4 regions of the Paenibacillus sp. LBL genome follow, and region 3 is predicted to be linked to each of the others. Evidence: riboswitches for the same ligand, from Rfam matches in the RefSeq annotation. Region 3 holds a riboswitch; each other region holds the start of a gene.
The links. A riboswitch is a leader RNA that binds a small molecule or an ion and turns the genes downstream of it on or off. The one in region 3 is predicted to bind cyclic di-AMP.
Positions count from the first base shown of each region.

Region 1: linked by a shared signal. The riboswitch ahead of M2277_RS29295 (3D domain-containing protein) and the one ahead of M2277_RS29980 (C40 family peptidase) in region 3 are both predicted to bind cyclic di-AMP.
Region 2: linked by a shared signal. The riboswitch ahead of M2277_RS07790 (universal stress protein) and the one ahead of M2277_RS29980 (C40 family peptidase) in region 3 are both predicted to bind cyclic di-AMP.
Region 4: linked by a shared signal. The riboswitch ahead of M2277_RS20005 (TrkH family potassium uptake protein) and the one ahead of M2277_RS29980 (C40 family peptidase) in region 3 are both predicted to bind cyclic di-AMP.

Region 1 covers NZ_JARXYU010000025.1:12,867-15,994, reverse strand. The annotation lists gene M2277_RS29295 (3D domain-containing protein) at 96-1,283, opposite strand; cyclic di-AMP (ydaO/yuaA leader) riboswitch at 1,556-1,770, opposite strand; gene M2277_RS29290 (TatD family hydrolase) at 1,977-2,741, opposite strand; gene M2277_RS29285 (HD domain-containing protein) at 2,836-3,128, opposite strand, start outside.
Region 2 covers NZ_JARXYU010000002.1:587,996-591,123, forward strand. The annotation lists gene M2277_RS07785 (TrkH family potassium uptake protein) at 1-1,120, opposite strand, end outside; gene M2277_RS07790 (universal stress protein) at 1,202-1,882, opposite strand; cyclic di-AMP (ydaO/yuaA leader) riboswitch at 2,007-2,157, opposite strand; gene M2277_RS07795 (cation:proton antiporter) at 2,308-3,128, opposite strand, start outside.
Region 3 covers NZ_JARXYU010000027.1:15,225-18,352, reverse strand. The annotation lists cyclic di-AMP (ydaO/yuaA leader) riboswitch at 1-91, shown strand, start outside; gene M2277_RS29985 (C40 family peptidase) at 96-569, shown strand; cyclic di-AMP (ydaO/yuaA leader) riboswitch at 971-1,108, shown strand; gene M2277_RS29980 (C40 family peptidase) at 1,113-1,586, shown strand; gene M2277_RS29975 (GNAT family N-acetyltransferase) at 1,726-2,226, shown strand; gene M2277_RS29970 (c-type cytochrome) at 2,387-2,743, shown strand; gene M2277_RS29965 (4a-hydroxytetrahydrobiopterin dehydratase) at 2,859-3,128, opposite strand, start outside.
Region 4 covers NZ_JARXYU010000010.1:50,194-53,321, forward strand. The annotation lists gene M2277_RS20000 (CPBP family intramembrane glutamic endopeptidase) at 1-1,109, opposite strand, end outside; cyclic di-AMP (ydaO/yuaA leader) riboswitch at 1,399-1,544, shown strand; gene M2277_RS20005 (TrkH family potassium uptake protein) at 1,610-2,950, shown strand; gene M2277_RS20010 (potassium channel family protein) at 2,967-3,128, shown strand, end outside.

The sequences.
Region 1 (3,128 bases), on a different contig from region 3:
AAAAGAAGAGGAAAGATTCCCTCTTCTTCATCATCATTTATTATAAGCTAAATAGTATAGCATTAGAATGGCATTGTAAATTGGAATTCATTCGTTTAGTTCAATTCAGGTTTAACCGGACCGATCACGTAAACAGTACGGCCGCTTTTACGTCCGAAATTCATGGCGGATTTCAACGAATCGTAATAAACATCAATTTTATTTCCTTTGATGGCACCGCCCGTATCTTCCGCACGACGGAAGCCGATGCCTTCAATATACACCCACCATCCGATGGGGATGATATTAGGATCTACCGCAATCGTCCGACCTTCCGTCACACGTGTTCCGGATGCTGTCCGAGTGCCGATTCCTTGCTGCTCGGCAGAATACGCCGTCATCGACACGTTGTTCAATACCTTTTTGTATTTAAAATCAACGCCTGCCCGAGAAGCCACATTATTCTCCACCGCTTTGGCGGTTGTTACCTTTTTCGTGCCGGAGAGTTTAGCCGGTGTTGCTTTCACATCGGTGGCTGCCACTTGAGCAATAGCGGGTTTCTCCACTTTTTTCGTGCCTACAGCAATAATTTTGTCCTTCGTTCTGCGCTCAATCTCCTGGGAAACCTTGGTCTTGGAAACCAGCTTGCCATCGTGATAGACCTTCTCATAGTGATTTACCATGATGCCGGACTCACCCCGCTGAATCACGCGGTTGTCACCCTTTTCGAGCGATGGATCGGCTGTCTTAATCACACGAAATTCCCGGTCTTCTGTTTCCTTAACGTTTTGTTTCGTAACGCGCACGACGTTGATACTCATATCGCTGGTAAGTTTCGTATGCTGTGCCGGTTGTACTATATCTTCACCCTGGATCGTAATGCCAGCTTCTTTCAGTACATGATCAACCGTATCCTGGGATGTAAATATGGTTTTGGTTTTGCTGCCAACTGTAACCTTGACTGGAACTGCCCGTTCAATGATGATCCGGTCGCCGTCCTGGATCGCACCGTTTAGAGGCATCGAAATCTGATCCTCTGGGCTCAACGTGATCGCTTGCTCATCCAGCAATTCCTGCAGCAATGATCCACGTGTTTCTACTGTGGTGACACGACCATCGACCACAAGCTGAACTTCCTTGCCTGTCTGATCATGTACAATCAACGAAACGAGAAGTGATACCGTAACGGCTCCCATCGTGCCGAGCAACATCAATTGACGCAAATTGTCATGCTTCCATCTCAATGCGTAAGACATGCTGGATGATTGTGATTCATGGGTTTCTTCAGGTTGAAAAATGCCCACTATTCCATCCTCCTTCATAGTCCCGCCGTCTTCAGTAACGCATGAATGCATTTGACGTGACTATAGCAATTATTCTCACAAGGCGCCCTGCTATCTATCTAACACCCTGCGTCAATTCCCGTCTTCCCGTCCATCTACCACCACCTCCTGATTACCAAGAGTATGATGATCCCTTCACCATTATTCAAAAATAAAAGAAAGCCATTGAAAGAGTACTAGAGGCTCTAACGTGGCTTCCTGATGATTAGAATCATGGAAATGGTATGCACGAGATTTCCCCTCTTATTTCGCTTACGGAGTTAGCTGTCGGGTTCGGACGTAAGAGAGACGCCCTATATCCGGATACCCGCTCATGGCGAGATCCTTCAAATTCACCCCAAAGACCCGATAAAGAAATCAAATACGGCTTGGTGCATTCAGACCTGTATGCACGGCGGTATCGGTTCCCCCGTTCTCCAGAATTTCGGAGATTAAGCGAGACGGTTCATGAAATATTCGGCTGGCGATCTGCACATCGCAGCTTCTTATCACTGAAAAGATGATATCCTGTTTACATGCAGGTTGTAAAGCAACAATCAACCACATTTTCTGATGTAAATGGTTAAAATATTGTAATATCAACGCCTTTTCTGATTAAAAAACTTTAATTAATCGAAAATGCTCTCTTTTTCATCGCTTTTGCTCTCAATTTCGTTAAATGCCAAATCGTTCCAGTGCATTTTTGGTGGTAATTTGGGCCAATTCCTCTAAGGACATGCCCTTAATCTCGGCTGCGGTCTCCGCCACTAATTTTACATAAGCGGTCTCATTTCGCTTCCCGCGGAAGGGGTGGGGGGTCAGATAAGGCGAGTCCGTTTCGATCAATAATCGATCGAGTGGAACCTGCGCCAATACCTCTTTAGGCTGCTTCGCATTCTTGAAGGTAATCGGTCCTCCAAATGAAATATGGAATCCCATATCCAGACACATTTTGGCCGTTTCCCAGCTCCCGGAGAAGGAGTGCATTACACCGCCGACCTCAGCGGCTTTTTCCTCCCTCAGAATCTTTACGATATCTTCATGTGCATCCCGGTTATGGATGACAATGGGCATGTTCAGTTCCCGAGCCAGTCCGATTTGGCGGCGGAATACTTGATGCTGTACTTCTTTTGGGGATGTATCCCAATAATAGTCCAGACCAATCTCCCCGATAGCCACCACCTTCTCATGACTGCATAGGGAGGCGATCCAATCCAGATCCTGATCCTCCATGGTGATGGCATCTACAGGATGCCAGCCTACCGCTGCATATATAAAGTCATAGTTCTCTGCCAGCTTCATCGTGGTCGGTATGGTCTCCCGGTTAAATCCGATGTTAATCATCCGGCTCACGCCGGCTTCAAGCGCCCGCGCGATGGTTTCCTCCCGGTCCTCGTCGAATTGGGGAGCATCCAGATGAGTATGCGTGTCGAACAGCATGATATTACCCTCTCCTTTCCTGTCGTTTCCTTGTCGTATATTTTCCTGCAGCACTGCTTATACCCATCATGCTGCGGTTGTCCTGATCACCAAGTTAATTCTGCTGCTTAAAAATCTCACCTATCTTCTCCGGCATCTGCTCCAGTAGCGGATACACCTTCTCCTCCGGAAAATAAAGATGATATCGCCCTTTATGAATGCCGCTGATAGAGCGTACAATATCGGACACCTCGGAAATTTCCCGCAGCTCATCATGCCGATCCAGAAGCAGGATCTGCTTCTCGTTAAGCGGCATATCAGAATGAACCTTATCATAAGGAAGATCGGTTGGAAAATCAATCTCCAGGTCATATTCCGGATGCAGCCCCGCATCGCGAAACGCTTGGC
Region 2 (3,128 bases), on a different contig from region 3:
CTTCTGAAATGGTCAGCAATAGGGAAACTCCCAGCACAACCACCAGAGAACTCATGACAACGGCCAGTGCGCGCATAACGGTTTCGCCTGCTATTTTGCGCTTGAAGGCATGGATTTGACCACCCCCGCGAAAGGTTTGGATCGTAGCTAATATGAGTACAACAAGTGTATTGATCTTAATACCGCCGCCTGTCCCTCCGGAAGCAGCACCAATGAACATCAGAATAATAATGAAGAACTGAGAAGCTGCCAGCATACTGCCGATATCAATCGTATTAAACCCCGAGCTTCGTGGCGTTATGCCTTGAAAAAAAGCAGCCAGTACTTGTTCGCTCCCACTCAATTGGCCAAAGGTTGACGGATTCCAGCTCTCCATAAAGTATATAAATAGAAAACCGAGCAGGGACAGCGTTCCTGTCCCGACCAGAACAACCTTGGAGTGAAGCGAAAGTTTTTTCCATGAACGTTTTTGGAATACATCCACAATGACGATATAGCCGAGACCTCCAATGATAAATAACAGGACAATCGTAATATTGACGATCGGATCGCCAACGAAGGGTGTCAGGCTGTCAGACCACAGGGCGAAACCGGCATTGTTGAATGCGGAAACGGAATGGAAAAGGGCGTAATAGGCCGCCTGCCCCCATCCAAAATCCGATTGCCAACGAAGTGTTAGAACAATCGTTGCCAGTGCTTCAAATGCGAAAGCGATAAGTACCATGTACATTGACAATTTAACCAAACCTTGTGCCGAAGTTGAATAGGTGGTTTGCTGGATGATGAGCCGTTGTTTCAAGCCAATCCTTTTCCCCAAAACAATGGCGACCATGACACCAAAGGTCATAAAGCCAAGTCCGCCAATTTGGATCAACATCATAATGATGACTTGTCCAAAAGTTGAAAACACGCTGCCGGTATCCAAGACAACGAGTCCGTTTACGCATATTGCTGACGTGGCCGTAAATAATGCATCCAGCAGACCAACTGAACTTCCGGTGGAGGAAGAGTGGGGAAGCGCCAGCAATGCGGCTCCGATTAATATCAATGTGAAAAAAACAAGCATGATGAGTTGAGGAGGGCTCATCTTTTTCTTAAGCTTGTTGATGAACAACTCCATTTTGCCAGGAGCGGAATGTTGTGTATTTCGATCGTTTGAATTTATAGAGGGTCTTCTCACAAATTCCACTCCCATTTCTTATTAATCTTCGTCCTTGGCATACATTTCTCTGTTTTGGAATAAAGACGAGTCTATTACTTTTCCGTGACTTATTTTTAGATATTGGACTTCTTGATCTGTTTTTATTTTTAGCAAACCGGTGTCAAAATCGGTATTCAACTCTTTGAAAAATAGTCCGCTGGCTACAGGGTTGCCCCCGGATTCCTTATTACCGATTATATAATGAGGACCCTCTTTGAAAACGGCGACTCGAATCCCTCGTTCATGGGTGTCAGTAATTTGTTCATCCATCCTCTGAACTGCCACGATGTGCAGATCCGTTTCGCCAATCTGGTTTAGGAGTTCGTTGACAAACGACCCGCGCGTAATTTCTTGCCATCGTGTTTGTCCAGACTGCCCGATGATGAGTTGGGTAGTATGAAGGTTCTTGGCAGTTTCTGCTATGATTTCGGAAGCCTTGCGATCTTTGTTTGGTTTGACGATAAAGGTTGCCCCATATTCGTCGCATTTCATTTGCCACTCAGCCATATACCTTTCTTGTGTCTGATCAAGCTCATTCTCCCGTAAGGGTATAACGCTCAACACAAACAGGGGACACTGAAGCAGATTGGCTAATTCACCGCCTCGGCGGATGAGGCGTTCGCCGTTCGGACCATAATACACGCATACCAGTATTTTTTCGTTGTTCAGCAGATAAATCATTCCTTTCTTATTCCTCAGTAGACGGTAATTACCACATTAGCTTAAATTAAAAAGGCCTGGTTGCAGAGATATATCTGCTTCCAGACCTTGGCTGTACGAATTTTGGACAAGTCAAAGTAGAAGAGTGTTCTCTCCCAAGACGCTGACGAGGTTAGCTGTCGGATTCGGGATTGAGAGTTCCCGTTCCTTCTTCATCAGAAAGAATTCACCCCTAAAGCTTAAGCAGCTTTTGTTGGTTCCCCCGTTCCTCATAGAGGATTAAGCGTAATGCGTATAAAATTTATTGTAATAAATATTATGCTAAAATAAGCTAAAAGTAAACAGTCTGCCATGGGCAATGAATGTCATTCATGGGTTGAGGTAGAATTCAATCTTTGTTTTGTATATACTCGTTTCAAGTTATTATTTGATTACACGAAGGTTACTTACATATCCGTACCGTCTTTTTCCTTCACGGGGTTAGCTAATCCAAACTTCTTAACCAATGGTTTGATGGTTAACCCCTGCACGAGAAGTGAGAAAAGGACAACACTAAACGTGAGCACGAGTATATCGTCGCGGCCGGCGAAGGTTGAAGGCAAACTTAAGGCGAGTGCGATGGATAAGCTGCCCTTTAACCCTCCCCAATTCAAAACCATTTTCCATGATGAAGGGAAGGGTCTCAGGAAGTACAGGCTCGCGTAGACGGCCACAGTCCTACCGATGAGAACGATCAGAATGGCGGCACCGATTAACGCCCATTTGTCTGCGAAGTTAATATGTTTGATTTCGAGACCGATCATCAGGAATATCAATGAATTTGCAATCAACGTGATGACGTCCCAGAACGAATTAATGTTCATCTTGGTCGTCTCCGACATCCCGATGCGCGCTCCGTAACTGCCGAAAATCAAGCCGCCCACGACGACGGCAATCACACCGGATACATGGAAATGCTCGGCGATAAAGAAACTTCCGAAGAAGAGGAGCATTGAGAACGCAATCTCCAACGGATAATCGTCATAGAAGCGAATGAGCTGTGAGAATAGATACCCAAGCAAGCCTCCAACTGCGATACCGCCGACACTGAACTTGAGAAAGAGTAATAGGCCGCTGCCTGCTCCCGCCCAGCCCATTTCCATATATGTAAGTAAATAAACGGAGGAGATCTGAAACAACACAACGGCAATTCCGTCATTAAACAACGATTCCCCTTCAATAATCGTCACGATTTTCTTCGGTACGCCTAAAGACTTGAAGATGGAGA
Region 3 (3,128 bases):
TTTTGGGTGAATTGATCTCGCAAGAGAGGGATCATAGGGGACCTTCAACCGAACCCTTAAGCTAACCTCGCAGGCATTGGAAGGAGCATTTCGTTTTGAAAAAGAAGTTAACGGCCGTTTCTCTCGGCCTGGCCCTCGCGCTCACATTAGGGACCGGAAGCGCTTTCGCCGATTCCAAATTAAATACCGCAATCAAACCAGCCATTGGTGTATCTTATAAAACAGGTGGAACCACAACAAATGGTTTTGACTGCTCCGGCTTCACCACCTATGTTTACAAGAAGCTTGGTCTCAGCCTGCCACGAACATCTACCGCTCAATACAAGGTAGGTACGGCAGTATCCAAGAGCAATTTGAAAGCTGGCGATCTCGTGTTCTTTAACACATCCGGTAAAGGTGTATCTCATGTGGGTATTTATGTTGGGGGTGGAAAGTTCGCTCATTCCTCATCTTCTCGCGGTGTCATTGTCAGTCCGCTAAGCCAAAGCTATTACGCACAGCGCTATGTGGGCGCTAAGCGAGTGATGAGTCAAAGCACGTACAAATCTGTAGCTGTAAACTACAACTAATTGGAACTTTATTGATTTATCCTTATAAGAGAGCCCTGGAGTTTTGAGATTGTGCCGATCTCACCCAGCGGCTTTTTTCTTTTGTTCACTGTGTATACCTCTATAACGTTTGGGACAACGAAAAAGTTCCCGCTTTTCAAAAAAAATATAAATTTTATTAATCCAGAAACAACTTCATCAGCATTATTGGCAGCCCTTCATAAAGATCCTTACCTTTTATATACCCTTCCCGGCCTTCATTAAACGCATATTGGAAAATAATTGATTATACCTGACACTTCGACAGCTGATGCTATTGAAAAATAGCGAAAGTCATCAAGAAATAATTGCCAAGCTTGTTTGCTGTCTGATAGAATGGGTACAGTAACAACTTTGTCATTAATGTAAGTGCTTTAATACATAGATTACGATTGCCGAATTCCCATGGATATGGGAAGCGGGGGAACCATTTACGGGTGAATTGATCTTGCTGTAAAGGGATCATAGGGGACCTTCAACCGAACCCTCAAGCTAACTCGCAGGCAGCGGAAGGAGCTCTTCATGCTGAAGAAGACGTTATCAGCGGCAGCCCTGAGTATTACGTTACTGTTCACTTCAGGCATTGGCAGCGTGTTTGCCGATAGTGCGCTGGACCAGGAAATTGATAAGGTATTGGGTACAAGATATAGTTATGGAGGTACAACCACGAGCGGATTTGACTGCTCCGGTTTTACCATGTATGTGTATGCCAAACTCGGCCTGAAGCTCCCGCATCAATCCGGCTCTCAATTCGATATGGGGACAAACATAACCCGCAAAGATCTGCGGGCTGGCGATTTGGTGTTCTTCAACACAACGGGGAGCGGTATATCCCATGTTGGCATTTATGTAGGCGATGGCAAGTTCGCCCATGCCTCGTCGAATCGCGGTGTCGTCATCAACCGACTTGCTGAGGATTACTATGATCAGCGTTACGTCGGTGCCAAACGAATCATGAGTGATGATAAGTATGAACAATCGGCCGATACATCATCCTAGATGATAGAGGCTGACGATCCAGTGCACAGACCTACTGCCCGTTAAAGGAGAGCTCGTCTCTCTTTGACGGGCTTTTTCATGCAGCTCGCTCCCTTATATAAAGGGTACATGGATAATATACGAATGGAGGAAACTACCAATGGATGTTACCCCTATTTCATTTCGCGCCGTCATCATGCGTGAGGAACACGCTGAAGAAATATGCACCTGGTCCTATCCCCATCCTTACGATATCTATGGCTTCCTTCCTTGGGAGCAGATGAAAGGGCTCGAGGTGGAATTTGGCGATCCGATCATACGCCAGCAGCAATATATCTCGATTCTGGATGACCAGGATTCTCTGTGGGGGTTTGCCCAGCTGTTTCCCATGCACGAAGTGACACGGATCGGGCTTGGCATGCGGCCTGATTGGTGCGGGCGTGGAATGGGTAAACGATTTATGCAGACCATAACGCAGGAGGCCAGGCGCAGGAGGCCTACGGATGAGATTGATCTGGAAGTAATGACCTGGAATGAGCGTGCGATCCGTGCTTATGAAGGGGCGGGATTTCGCATCACCGATACGTATGAGCGGCTTACTCCGCAGGGAAAAGGCATTTTCCACTGTATGGTGTATGAGCCTCCAGCAAATGAGGAATAGTAATCTTGTCTATATGAAAAAGCACAAATTTGTGTATTTTTTATGAAGCCTCTTTGGATCGTTGCTTTTTTTGTCACAACTGGCTATGCTGTCTAGGGATGTTGGTTTATAATGGAGACAAGTGCAAAAGTGCAGTATACATAGAAGGGACGAAATGACGATGCAAAAATGGATCATGAGCGGATTGTTCTTCGTCGCATGTGCGTTGGCTATCGCGCTGATGTTTACGCTCCCGGGTAAGGAACAGGTAGCCCAGGAAGAGAAGCCGACCATGCCGGAAGTGACTCTCGATGCTGCCGCAGCGGAAGCAACACTGAAAGCAAGCTGCATTAGCTGTCACGGTGACCAGCTTCAAGGCGGCGCTGGACCAGCTCTGAATCAGGTAGGCGGACATATGGATGCAGATGCCATCTTCAACGTTGTAACCAAAGGTCGTAAAGGAATGCCTTCCTTTAAAGATCAGCTGAAGCCTGAAGAAATCGCAAACATCGCGCTGTACCTTGCTGAGAAAAAATAAAATCAGCTTACACGCAAAACACGCTTGATATCCGGAGAACCTACCGGTGCAAGCGTGTTTTTACATTAATTGGGGCCTATGGCGATTCTAACATCCTCATTGTCTCCCGCTTCTATTACTCCGCCTTGCTGTCCTTGGAACGACTCTTCTCGTAGGCCTCGTTAAATTGCTGCGCTTCCTTAATATCCACAGCCGTAATGCCGCCGTCATCCCATGAAGTAAGACGCAGTGTAACAACTTTATAATCTATGGTGATGTAGGGGTGATGTCCGAAAGCTTCCGAAATAGCTGCCACTTCATCAACAAAAGCGATTCCCTTCATGAAGGAGGAAAAGGTATACTTTCGTACAATCCATCTCCCTTGCTCAAACTCCCAACCCTCAAG
Region 4 (3,128 bases), on a different contig from region 3:
ACATAACGTCCATACCCGGCTTCCTTGGCCCGCGGCCATGGGTTAAGGCCGTCTTCTTTTTGCCACAGCCCGTTGCCCCCGACCAGGGAAAAGTAGAGCAGCGCGGAGAAGATGAGTGAATAGACCGCATAGAATATCATCATGCCGAGAATGCCGGTAGAAGACATGCCCTCGGATTTGAACACGGGTACCAGATTGTACGTATTCAGCATTTGAATAACGAATAGCAGCGCCGATAGGAACAAGCCGCGTTTAAACGAGGTGTAAGCTCTGGTCTTCACACTGTACACAATGGCAAGTATGCCAAGAATCAGGGTAAACAAACCGTAACCCGCCAGCGTCAGCAGTGTTGCATCTTGAGTCTGCTTGTTAACATAAGCGGAATGCGCAGCCGGAATCGAGAAGGATGGCTCATAGGAGCGTAATTTCCCGTGCTCGAAGGTGAAGCGCAGCTCCAGCACGGAATCGCCGATCTTGGTTTCCGGATCCACGTACTTCAGCCGGGGTTCTCCTTCCCGCGTAACCAGCTTCAGATGCGAAATATCGTAGCCTGCACGCTTGAGCCAAGGCTCGGCAAGCTGCTGCTTATCGGTCAAAGTCATGCCGTCCTCTACGACAAGGAGCATTTGTTTCTGCACTTTACCCTTGTTCAGTTCAATCCGGTCATAACTGGAGCGGGCAAAATCATACGAGAACCCGACGATGCCGGAATTCTGCATATGCACGTCCACATTGAGGGCATCGCCTCCCGGCTCGCTGAAGCGAACGCGGTATACGTCATAGGGATATTTGGCCTCAAAGGTTTTGTTGTACTCCGAGAGTTTCTTTTCCCTCGCTAAATATCCGTAAAGCTCCGATTTGGATTGATATGTAATCAATGTCTCCTCAGCTTCCGCAGCGGCGAACTGCAAGTGCTCCTGCGCGAACCTGGAAGCGGCTTGCTGGGCTTGTGCTTTGGATATAATATCCGGAGTGGACATCTCGGTAGAATCCGTATTGGCTGATGGAAATACCTGAAATAACAGGAACAAAATCAGGCCAACTGCGGCAGGCGCGATGAGCTGCTTCAAGTTGGGCTTCAGCCTCAAAGGCTCTCTTGCACGATTCATGAATTTCCTCCTCTGGAAAGTTGATACTCCACTGGGTATTAGAGCTGCCTGATGAAGAACGCATAGAGCCAATATAACATAGATATGAAAGGGATAAGCAGCTTATCCCAATTTGGTAATAATGAAATAAAACGATGAAAATGAATGAAAGGTTTCGAAAATGTTAGAGAACCATACGCTTGTATTCTTGAATATGCCCAATTCGAGCTCTTTTAAAGACTTTTTGGGTGAAAAACGGCGTTGGGTTACGTACCGGATTGGGTTATAATCACATCATGCTTCAAGGAACCGAATATTCCAGCCGAATTTCGTACTGAAAATGGGGGAACCATGTAATTGGGGTGAATTTCATTATTCTATAGAATAATGAATAGGGCGACCTGTGGAAATGCCCGAATCCGTCAGCTAACCTCGTAGGCTGCAGCACAGGAACCAGACCGTAAGGGGCACTGCGTTTTCCAGTGTCTTTTTTCTTTGACTTTTTTTAAGAAGGTGACGGATTGAACTCCAAATTAAAATGGCTCAGGTTGTCCCCGCCGCAGATTCTCGTGCTTGGTTTTGCGGCCATTATCTTCATCGGGGCTGCATTGTTAATGCTGCCGATTTCCAGTAGAACCGGCGAGCCGCTTGGATTTATTGATGCATTGTTCACTTCGACATCAGCAACGTGCGTGACGGGTCTGGTTGTGGTGGATACAGGGACAACATTCAGTTCTTTCGGTCAGATCGTGATCATGCTGCTGATTCAGATTGGCGGGCTCGGCTTCATGACGATGGCTACTTTGTTTGCCCTGGTCCTCAAACGGCGAATTTCCCTCAAGGATCGTCTTGTCCTGCAGGAGGCGATGAATCAATCCTCGATGGAAGGCATCGTAAGGCTGATTCGCAGAGTATTGTTATACTCACTCGTGATTGAGGCTTGTGGCGCTGTACTGCTGTCTATCCGGTGGGCGTTTGATATGCCGATCGGAAAAGCGATATATTACGGTGTTTTTCATGCGGTGACCATGTTCAACAATGCCGGTTTCGATTTGTTTGGCGATTTTCGAAGCTTGACCGGGTATGTATACGATCCGGTGGTAAACGTAGTCGTGATGTTTTTGATTGTTTCAGGCGGTATTGGCTTCATTGTATTGTCTGATCTGATTGACTTTCGGAAACAGCGGAGACTGTCATTGCATTCCAAGGTGGTGCTCTCTATGACAGGAGCGCTGCTGCTGCTCGGATTTATCGTTATTCTCATATTTGAATTCACCAATCCGCGAACGCTCGGCTCCCTCAATTGGGGCGGGAAGTTCTTAGGAGCGTTGTTCCAATCTGTAACGCCGCGCACAGCGGGTGCGAATACTATAGATATTACGGGCCTAAGGCAGGCCACACAGTTTTTCATCGTGATTCTCATGTTTATCGGCGCATCTCCCGGATCAACCGGGGGCGGTATCAAAACAACGACGTTTACCATAATGGTTGGTGCGGTCATCGCCATGATGCGGGGACGCGACGACATCGTCATGTTCCGTTATCGGCTTGCACAGGAGCGGGTACTGAAGGCGTTAACCATCGCACTTCTCGCCTTGCTGCTCGTTCTTGCGGTCTCCATGATTCTGTCCACGACAGAGGAAGGGGAGTTCCTGGAAATCCTGTTCGAAACAACGTCCGCGTTCGGTACGGTGGGGCTCTCGATGGGCTTAACGCCTGATCTGACCGTGTTCGGCAAAATATTGATTAGTATTACGATGTTTGCAGGACGATTGGGTCCGCTGACACTTGCTTATGCACTAGGGCCGAAAAAGGGTAAAGAATTATATCGTCATCCGGAAGGCAAAATGATTATTGGATAAGGAGTATAGGAGAGACATGAAACCAAAGCAATTTGCAATTATCGGTTTAGGACGATTTGGCTCCAGCCTGGCGCTTGAACTGATGGAACAGGGATATGAGGTGCTCGGCATCGACCGGAACGAAGAGGTTGTCGAGGATATGAGCGAGCTGCTGACACATACGGTGGTCGCGGATGCT